DNA from 3 places in the Paenibacillus rhizoryzae genome. Region 2 is predicted to be linked to each of the others. Evidence: riboswitches for the same ligand, from Rfam matches in the RefSeq annotation. Region 2 holds a riboswitch; each other region holds the start of a gene.
The links. A riboswitch is a leader RNA that binds a small molecule or an ion and turns the genes downstream of it on or off. The one in region 2 is predicted to bind cyclic di-AMP.
Positions count from the first base shown of each region.

Region 1: another riboswitch for cyclic di-AMP. It lies ahead of AC6ESO_RS17300 (histidine kinase); the one in region 2 lies ahead of AC6ESO_RS29975 (hypothetical protein).
Region 3: another riboswitch for cyclic di-AMP. It lies ahead of AC6ESO_RS06620 (3D domain-containing protein); the one in region 2 lies ahead of AC6ESO_RS29975 (hypothetical protein).

Region 1 covers NZ_JCAALT010000005.1:411,727-415,006, reverse strand. Annotated here, with positions in the region: gene AC6ESO_RS17305 (DUF445 domain-containing protein) at 1-1,013, shown strand, start outside; cyclic di-AMP (ydaO/yuaA leader) riboswitch at 1,215-1,367, shown strand; gene AC6ESO_RS17300 (histidine kinase) at 1,562-3,280, shown strand, end outside.
Region 2 covers NZ_JCAALT010000020.1:31,772-35,051, forward strand. Annotated here, with positions in the region: gene kdpA (potassium-transporting ATPase subunit KdpA) at 1-1,085, opposite strand, end outside; gene AC6ESO_RS29970 (potassium-transporting ATPase subunit F) at 1,117-1,194, opposite strand; gene AC6ESO_RS29975 (hypothetical protein) at 1,515-1,931, opposite strand; cyclic di-AMP (ydaO/yuaA leader) riboswitch at 2,061-2,229, opposite strand; gene AC6ESO_RS29980 (spermidine synthase) at 2,503-3,243, shown strand; gene thpR (RNA 2',3'-cyclic phosphodiesterase) at 3,275-3,280, shown strand, end outside.
Region 3 covers NZ_JCAALT010000002.1:281,921-285,200, reverse strand. Annotated here, with positions in the region: gene AC6ESO_RS06625 (ATP-binding protein) at 1-797, shown strand, start outside; cyclic di-AMP (ydaO/yuaA leader) riboswitch at 864-1,068, shown strand; gene AC6ESO_RS06620 (3D domain-containing protein) at 1,178-1,948, shown strand; gene AC6ESO_RS06615 (polysaccharide deacetylase family protein) at 1,996-2,910, opposite strand; gene AC6ESO_RS06610 (alpha/beta fold hydrolase) at 3,079-3,280, shown strand, end outside.

The DNA.
Region 1 (3,280 bases), on a different contig from region 2:
GCATCGTACGCGTTCTAGAAGATCGGCTGCTTGCTAAGGATAGCATGATCGAGAAGCTGCGTCAGATCGAGCTGGCAAAGCAGCTGCTGCCGGCCCTTCGGCAGGCGGCTCATTCAGCCGTACACAGCGAGCGTCTGCCTCACCTCCTGGAGGGAGCGCTGCGTACGATAGAGCTGGAGAAGCTGGTCCCTATTGTCTCGGGGGAAATTCGCTCCGCGGTGGAGCGTATTGATCTGGAAGCGGCGCTTCGCGGCTTCCTGCGTAACGCGGTAGAGAATGGCGTAGATGAGCGTCTGCTCGATTTGCTGCTGGAGCGCGCGGAAGAGTGGGCGAGCACGGAGGGGATGCGCCGCGAGCTGGGCAATGCGGCGATGACGCTTGTGAAAGGGCTGAATTTAGGCGGCCTGATGCAGTTTGCGGTCAACGCGTTCATCGGCTATTTGGATGAGGATAAGCTGGGCACGATGCTGCAATCCTTTATTTTGACGAAGATCCATGAGCTCAAGGTTCAGGGCACCGATCGTCGCGCTGTTATTATGAAGCATCTGCATCAAGGACTCGAGATGTTGATTACCCGTTTGGCCGAAACAGGGCAGCTGAATGCGCTGCGCGATGAGCTTCTCGCTTCATTTGATCTGGACGGCGAGATGACGCGCATGTTCGAATCTTTGCGCGAGAAGGGAATCACATTCCTCCGCTCGGAGGATTTTGCAGCTAAGGTATGGCCGATGCTGGAGGGGCTTCTTGATCGCCTGGAAGCCAACCATGGACTGGTTCAGGATGCCGAGCAATGGCTGAAAGGGCAGGTTGCCGGACTCATTGAGCGGAATCACACGAAGATCGGCTCGTTTGTGAAGGAGAACCTCGATCGCCTCGACAATGATCAACTGGTGGAATTAATAGAAGATAAAGTTGGGCAGGACCTGCAATGGATTCGGGTCAATGGTGCCGTTTGCGGTTTCCTGATCGGTCTATTATTGCGGTTAATTGAGATGGGCTTCGGTTATAACTAAGGAGAAGAAGCCGGCAGTCCGTTCTATTTCGCCTTATTTGCGAGAAACGGCAAATTAGTGAGGTAGAGTGAGACTGCTTGCGATCGACTCCATTGTAAGCGTTATATTCGCGCCAGTTGGCTGGAAATGAGAACGAAACCGTTTGCGGCGTTCCTTTACAAAAGACATGCGCAGGCGTAACATACGATTCATGCTTAATCTTCTGCTATAGCGCTGAATTTCTGTTTAGAAATCGGGGGAACCACTCAACTGGGGTGAATCTTGAAGAACGGACCGCTCGGTCCATGCTTTAAGTAGGGCGACTCTCACGCCCGAATCCGTCAGCTAACCTCGAAAGCGTATACGAGAGGCAACGATTGTTCGTGCATATAGACACTTTGATGATAACTTGTGCCTAGAAGCCGCGAGAGGCGTTCCTCTGTGTTAAAGAGGCAATTCCTGCAGGCTTCTTTTTTGTGCTGTTTATTAGAATAAAGGTGGACACAAAGAAGAATAAGTTTGCGAAGATTATGTAAGTTTAAAGGTGTAGAAAGGAAGGCGAAGTTGTCATGGCTGGTTACCGCCGCAAAACCCCTGAAGAAATGCTCTTATCCATCTCCAAAATTCATCGCGGCCGTCTTAAAATTTATGTTGGTGCCGTGAGCGGCTCAGGCAAAACCTATCATATGCTGCGTGAAGGCCAAGCGCTTAAGCAGCAAGGCATTGAGGTTGTCATCTGCGCAGTATCGACGATGCGCCGGCCTGAAACGGTGGAGCAGCTTGCTGATTTGGAGCGGATCCCGAGCATTCATTGGTACAAGGGGGACGTGGAGAAGAAAGATCTTAATTTGGATGCGATTCTGGAACGGAATCCGGAGGTGCTGCTCGTTGACGGGCTGGCGCACGAGAACCGGCCGGAAGCGAAATTCCCGACGCGTCTGGAGGACATCCAATTTCTTCTGAGTCACGGTATCAGTATCATCACAACCGTGAATGTATACGAACTCGAAGGGGTAACCGAGCTTGCGCAGAAGCTGACAGGCATCTCGGCGGAATGTACAGTATCCGCGGATCTGCTGGAATTGGCGGATGAGGTAAGGCTTATCGATGCATCGCCGGAAACGATTCTGTCACGCCTAAATGAAGGGCGTTTAAACAATATTAAAGATCCCGGGCTGCTCAAGCGCGGGAACCTTGGCAAGCTCAGAGAGATTGCCCTGCGGCTGATGGCCGAGGGCGTGAATGAGTCGCTGGAGAAATACCGCGAGGAGCAGGGCTTCATCGGTCCGTCCGGCGCGACGGAACGCATCCTGGTAGCGGCGCAGTATCACTGGAATGGTTCCATCTATATACGGCGCGGCCAGCAAATCGCGAAGCGTCTTAGCGGCGACCTGGAGGTTGTCGTCTTCGTGGATTCGAGCCAGGAGCCTACGAAGGAACGGGATGACTTCAAGCGCTCCATTCTGAAGCTGACCGAGAAGGTGTACGCGGGCTTCCGAGAAATTACGGTGAGCAATCGAAGACAAATTCCGCGCGCGCTCATTAAATACGCGATGCTGATCAATGCAACCCGCATCGTCATGGGGCATTCCAAGCAGACGCGTGCACAGGAGATCGCACAAGGCTCTATCGCGGGCAGCGTGCTGAAACAAATGCGCAACATCGACGTTTTCTTCATGGCGGACAGAGCCGATCATGAGGGCGAGCGAGTGCTCCCAACGAAACGGGCGACGCCGAAGCTGACAGCCGAACCATACCGGAGGCTCAGCGCGCAAGAGGTAGAGAAGAAGATCGAGCGGATTCGCCGCGGGAAATTCAAGGTCTATGTCGGCGCAGCGCCGGGAGTGGGTAAGTCCTATATGATGCTTCGCGAGGGCAATGATTTGCTGCGCAAAGATATCGACGTTGTAGTTGGACTCATGGAGACGCATGACCGTGCGGAAACGCAGGATCAGGCCGGACGGCTTGAGGTTGTGCCTCGTAAGTCCATTGAATGTGACGGCAAGGTTTACTCGGAGATGGATGTGGATGCCATTATCGCACGCAACCCGGAGGTTGTGCTGATTGACGAGCTGGCTTATACCAACGCGCCGAGCTGCCGTAACAAACGGCGGTACGAGGATGTACAGGAGATTTTGGATGCCGGCATTTCCGTCATCGCTACGATGAATGTACACCATCTGGAAAGCTTGAAGGATGCGGTGGAGCAGATTACAGGGACGGCTGTGAAAGAAACCGTACCGGACATGATGCTGCGACTTGCCGATGAGGTTGAACTGATTGATGTG
Region 2 (3,280 bases):
GACAACGCAACAAAGCCGCCCATCGGTGTTAACGATTCGTGCATATTGTTTACAGACCCCGTAGTAGCTGCCGTTGTCACCGCTGTAAACAATGCGGACTGCGATTCGCCAAACCTTACTTCCTTGCCCTCCATATTTCCGTGAAGGCCTGCCGCATCAAGAGCGGGAACGCCTCTGTATTCCGATACAAAAACGACTGTAAGCATAACCAAGAAGATGAGTCCCATAGCTCCAAATACAGCCCAGCCCTGCTTCTTGTTCTTAATCATCAGACCGAAAGCATACACGAGCGCGGTAGGAAGCAGCATCATGCATATAATTTCAACCATGTTTGTGAGCGGTGTTGGATTCTCGAACGGATGCGCAGAGTTCGTACCGAACCATCCACCGCCGTTTGTACCCACGTGTTTAATGGATTCAAGTGTCGCTACAAGACCTCTGGTTATCGTCTGCTGAGCCCCTTCAAGCGTGGTCGCATCTATAGCACCCTGGAACGTTTGCGGAATGCCTTGGAATACGAAGAACAAAGCGACCAAGAAGCTGAGCGGCAAGAATACTCGCGTAATTCCGCGAACCATATCCACGTAGAAGTTACCGAGATTATCTTGACGGCCGATGAGTCCACGTATGAACGCAATCGCTATAGCAAAGCCGGTTGCCGCCGACGTGAACATTGGAAACGTGATGGCAAGCAATTGAGACAAGTAAGAAAGTCCATTCTCACCTGAGTACGACTGCCAGTTTGTATTCGTAATAAACGATACGGCTGTATTAAATGCCTGCGCTGCCGGCATATTGCCGATCCCGTCCGGATTGAGCGGCAGGAAGCTTTGAAACCGCAGGACAAGATACAGAAGAATCATCATGACGAAGTTGCTAAGCAGGACGGCTGCTATATACTTTTTCCATCCCATTGCTTCATCTTCGCGTACGCCCATCAAGCGATACAGCATGCGTTCGAAAGGACCGAACACACGATCGAGCCCCGTTTTTTCTCGTTGAAAGACTTTTACTAAATAACTGCCTACCGGCTTAACCAACAACATTAAGATGATAAGCGTTATGGCAACTTGTATGAACCCCATACTCATGTTATGAATCCTCCGCCCTTACCATTTAGAATTTTTCGGGTTTTACTAATACAAAGCCAAGGTACAAGATTAGAACAGCTGCAATAATACCGACGATAATCATAGCGTTACCTCCCTAGGCTTTCTCACAAAACTTAAGAAATCCCCAAAATATAGCAAATGCAGCAACAAACAATACGACCATTGTAAAATCATTCATCATGTCTCTTTACTACCTCCCTGTTACTGCAGTAATGAATTGAGAATATTTTCCCCTGTTGGATTGAAACTATGCTTGAATTAATGGGTGCCTGAAGTTTGTTTGGATACTCATCATTTCCCCTCGTTGGTATAGTGAAATCTTAATACGGGTTGCTGTAAAAAGGGGGTAAAGAAACCTGCTGCCAGGTGTAAAAAAAGTATAAAAATCGCCGTTATCGATGTTTAGAATGAGACATAGGCCTGCGAATGGTCGAATAAATACGCGCGATTCCATAATGCGCAGCTTCGGCCCGTGATACCTTTAGCTGTATAATCGAGCTGCTCAGCCAAGCTTGTTAATGCGGATTCCATTAAATGTGCGCGTTCCGTTCCCCACGATTCTTCCTTCTGATGGATATAATCCAAACTTTCTTCTAGTGTCAGACCCTTGATTCGCTGGTAGATGGCCGTCCACTGCACGATGTCCCCCTTCAGGTTACAGCCGTGCAGCTGGAATTCAATGAACCCACTTCCGCCGTCATTCGTGGTAATCGCAAGCAAACCGCAAATACAGTCTTCACTATGTCCGGGCAGCCTTTCATCGGTGAGCTCACCGTCAAATTGAAACAGCTCAATCGCTTTAATCTTGCAATCTTTCATACTACTCACTCTCCTGATTGTTTGTCGGCAGATGATAGAAAACGCAAAGAGGCCCGGGAGCAGAGAAACTCTGCTCCCGGGCCTCTTAAACAGCGTAAAGAAACAAGCTGTTGCAAGCTCGATTGAAGGGGGTTCTCTCTCATACGCTTACGAGGTTAGCTGTCGGATTCGGGCTTGAGAGTACCCTACCTTAACAAATAACACCTGTTATGGATTCACCCCAAGGAGCCGCTCTGGCATGCGTCGGCTCCTAATTGGTTCCCCCGTTCCTCTTGCGAGGACTCAGCGTTTAAAGCAAGATTTGATGTTGTTGAATCAAATCTTATTCCTGTTACACGAGATTGTAAAATCTGATTATGTGACCATATTCTCCTATTCGGACGTTATCCGTTTATGAAAGCGATGTCTTTCAATGGAGACACTCAATTTCAATAGATTTCCGTCAGAATGCTCCAATTTTTCGCATTTTCTATGGTGAAGCATTAACAATTGAATGTTCCTCGGGGATGCGGTACGCTGGTAATCATAGCGGAGAAGGCTGGCCGGCTAAGGCGAAGGAGATTGGTTCATTGTGCAGATTTTGCACCGGGAAAGCAGCGGACAGCAGGAAATAACCGTTTACGATACGAGTGAGTATGGAGAGGAGCGCGGGCGATTCCGCATCCTTCAGTTCTCGAACAGCGCCATGCAAGGCGCTATGGATTTGGACCAGCCGGAACGTATCTTGTTTGAATACCCGCAGGCAATGATTCACCTCATGAACAGTAGTAATCCTTCCTTCCAGCGTGTGTTCGTTATCGGACATGGCATCGGGACGATTGCGCGGAATTGCCCGGGGAAGCGCTTTAAAGTTGCAGAGCTGGACGAGCATGTGGTAGCGTTAAGCAAGGAGTATTTTGGCTATAGTGACGATAATGTGGTGGTTGGCGATGGCCGCGAGTTTCTTGCTGACGAGGATGCGTATGCGCTTGATTTCATCGTGCTTGATGCCTTCTCCGATAAGGGCACACCTCGGCATTTAACTTCGCAGGGCTTCTTCGAGCTCGCTGCCGCCAAGCTGGACGAGAACGGCGCGATCCTCATCAATCTGATGGGTAAACGCGAAAATGATGCTCATATAAACGCCATCTATACGACGCTGCAGGAAGTGTATCGCTCTGTGCAAGCTTTTGCCTTGCCAGCTGAAAGTGCATCCGATCGAAGGAATTACATTCTCGTGGGAAGCAACGAGCCGCTTCCCTATCAAAATCGGCGCATGGCTGGGTTTATGGAGATCGAATTAGGGCAAGGCTATATCATTGAAGATCGCTAGCACCATGCACTAGAGAGGTTGATATAAACTGATGAAT
Region 3 (3,280 bases), on a different contig from region 2:
TGATTGCGGAGGGCGGCGAGATTATCGACGTCGAGGTGTCCAGCACGCGTATTCGCAATTACTTGGATAAGGGCACTGTCGTGCAAAGCGTGTTCCGCGATATGCGTGAACGGAAGAAGGAAGAGGAAGCGCTGATTCAGTCGGAGAAGCTGTCGGTGGCCGGTCAAATGGCCGCGGGTATCGCACACGAAATTCGCAATCCGCTAACGTCGCTGATCGGCTTCTCGAAGTTTCTGAAGACGAAGATCGACCAGTATCATGAATACTTCGATATTATGCTGGTTGAACTGGACCGGATCAACTCCATCGTGCAGGAATTCATGGCGCTTGCCAAGCCGCAGGCGAACCAGTTCCGAAAGCACGACTTGGTCAAAATCATTCAAAGCGTGCTGACGCTGCTTGAAACACAGGCGATTCTGCGCGATGTACAGATCGTCTCGCGTGCGGACGCCACTTCAGCGGAGCTGCTCTGCGACGAGAATCAGCTGAAGCAGGTGTTCGTCAATGTGCTCAAGAATGCGATCGAGGCCATGCCAAGCGGCGGTGTGATTACGATCGATATGAAGCTGCATCAGCAATGCGAGCTGATCGTCGAAATCATCGACCAGGGGATCGGCATTCCGCAGGATCAGCTGCCTAAACTAGGCGGGCCGTTCTTTACTACGAAAGACAGCGGAACGGGTCTGGGACTCATGATCTGTTATCGGATCATCGAAGGCCATCATGGACGGATGGACATTACAAGCATTCCTCAGAAGGGGACTACGGTGAGCATCTTTCTTCCGCGAAATGTCTAGAAAGTGGTAATTTTGAAAGCTGTTCCTGTATTTACCGGTAGGATTCGCCTTGCCGGATATGGTATTCTATTACGCGAGCCGAAACGTAACGTACGGGGGATCTTTTAGGGAGTGGCATCACTGCCCTCCGGCCTGACATTCCGCTGGATTGGAATGCAGTGCTGAACGCGCATCTGGCGCTGGGGTGAATCGCTTATTTCACGAAGCGTAGGGTTGAACTCCTCAATCCGAATCCGACAACTAACCTCGCAGGCCGCATGCGATAAGGAAGATTATGACACGCTGTTAAGCTGTGTGTCCTTCATCGCGATGACGGAATAAATCCGCACATGCAGTTCCGTGGATGATAGCCGTAAATCAAAAGGAGGCAATACAACTTGATGAAACAAGTATGGAAGAAAAGCGTTGTAATCGCAGCGCTCAGCTTTGCTGTTCTCACACACTCAGCAAGCGCAGCATCGACGTACAGTGCGAAAGACGGCGACACGTTCTGGGAGCTTTCCAAGCAATTCGGTATTTCCTTGCAGCAAATGCTGAAAGCTAATCCGATGATTGATCCCAACAACATCTATGCAGGGCTTAGCATCGTTATTCCGACTTCGCAAGTTGTGAAGACGACTTCTGCGAAGGCAGCACCGATTGAGAAGGCAGCGAAAGCGAAAGCTGCACCTAAGGCGAAAGCAGCTCCGAAAGCTAAGGCTGCGCCGAAAGCGAAAGCCGCTCCGAAAGCTGTGAAAGCAGCGTCTAAAGCAGCGGTAGGCAAATCGATGAAAATGACTTCTCTGGATAGAGAAGATGAAATCATCACGATCGGCAACAGCAATTATAACTATTCGGAAGTTGTACAAGCGAAAGCAAGCGCGTATACAGCAGCTGCATCGGAGAACGGCTCATGGGGCGCGGTAGACTACTTCGGTAACCCGCTTAAGCTTGGAACAATTGCAGTTGACCCGAACGTTATCCCGCTTGGCAGCAAGGTCTATGTTACAGGCTATGACCATGGCGGACTTCCGGCCGGCGGCATGATGGCTATTGCGGCAGATGCTGGCAGTGCCATCAAAGGCGATCGTATTGATATTTTCGTACCGCAATCGCAACAGCAAGCCAGCACATTTGGCTTTCAATACGTGAAAGTATTCATTCTTGAATAGCATATAGTGAAACAAAACGGCAGCCCGGTGGGGCTGCCGTTTTGTTATTATCTAGACCGGGCACCGCGAGCTTCAGGTTTATTCAGCAGCTCAGGCAGCGTTACGATCTGGTACCCTTTGCTGTGCAGCAGCCGGATGAGCCTTGGGAGTGCAGCGATTGTGCCCGATAAATCCTGGCCTTCCCCGCCGCCGGCATGCTGCAATATAATCGATCCGGGCTGCAGGGTTCGTTTGATATTGATAAGGATGCTGTTGCTGTCGAGACTTTTCCAGTCGACGGAATCCACATCCCAATTGACGACAATGTAGCCTCTGCGGCGCAGCCAGTCGACCTGCTGCGGAGTAATCTCGCCGTAGGGCGGCCGTATGAATTTGGGACTGTATCCGGCAAGGGGACGCAGGATCCCATCGGTTTGCCAAATTTGCTGCTCGAAGGCATAACGGGAAATGCGCGAGAACACCGCATGATCATACGAATGATTGCCTATAATATGGCCTTCTTTACGCATGCGCCGTACAAGAGCCGGGTGTTTCGCCGCGCGGTTGCCGACGACAAAGAAGGTGGCTCTTACTTTATAACGGGCAAGAATTTCCAGTACCTGTGGCGTGTAACGCGGATCAGGCACGTCATCGAAAGTCAGTGCTACACGGCGTGATCCTCGCGGTCCCCAGACAACGAAAGAACCGGGAAATTGCTGCTGAAGCTTTACCCATGACATGGCGCTGCTGCGCTTCTTCCTGCGTCTCTGCTCGCTGTTGAAAGAAGGCTCTGCGTGTTTGGTACCGGCAGTGATCCCGTGTCCTTCATGTTCAGCTGCAGGCAAGGGGTCACTGACGCCGCTGACGCGAGATAAATCGGCAGAAGAGGAGTTGGCATCGTCAGCGAGCGACGAGGAGCCTACTAATGCGGTCCAGGCAAGCAGCAGCACTAACACCCGCTTTGTTACAGGCATCCCGAACATGTTCTTCGTCCCTCCGCTCCAAGCGAAAATGTACTTCTATTACCGTACAGTAACCTGTCGCTCTCATTTTGCCCTGCCATCCTTTGATCATGCATGAAAGATCCCTCTTTACATGGTTAGTCCCGAACACGTAACATGTAAGGGAATAAGTTGAAAAGGGGATAGAACATGCCAGCCATTGATATGCCGTTACATGAATTGAAAACGTATTCAGGAATCAATCCAAAACCTGCTGACTTCGATGCATACTGGGATCGCGCTTTAGCGGAGATGCACGAGACCGATGCTTCCGTAGAACTTATTCCAAGTGCTTTCCAAACGCCGCAGGCGGAATGCTTCGATCTTTACTTTACCGGCGTCAAAGGCGCTC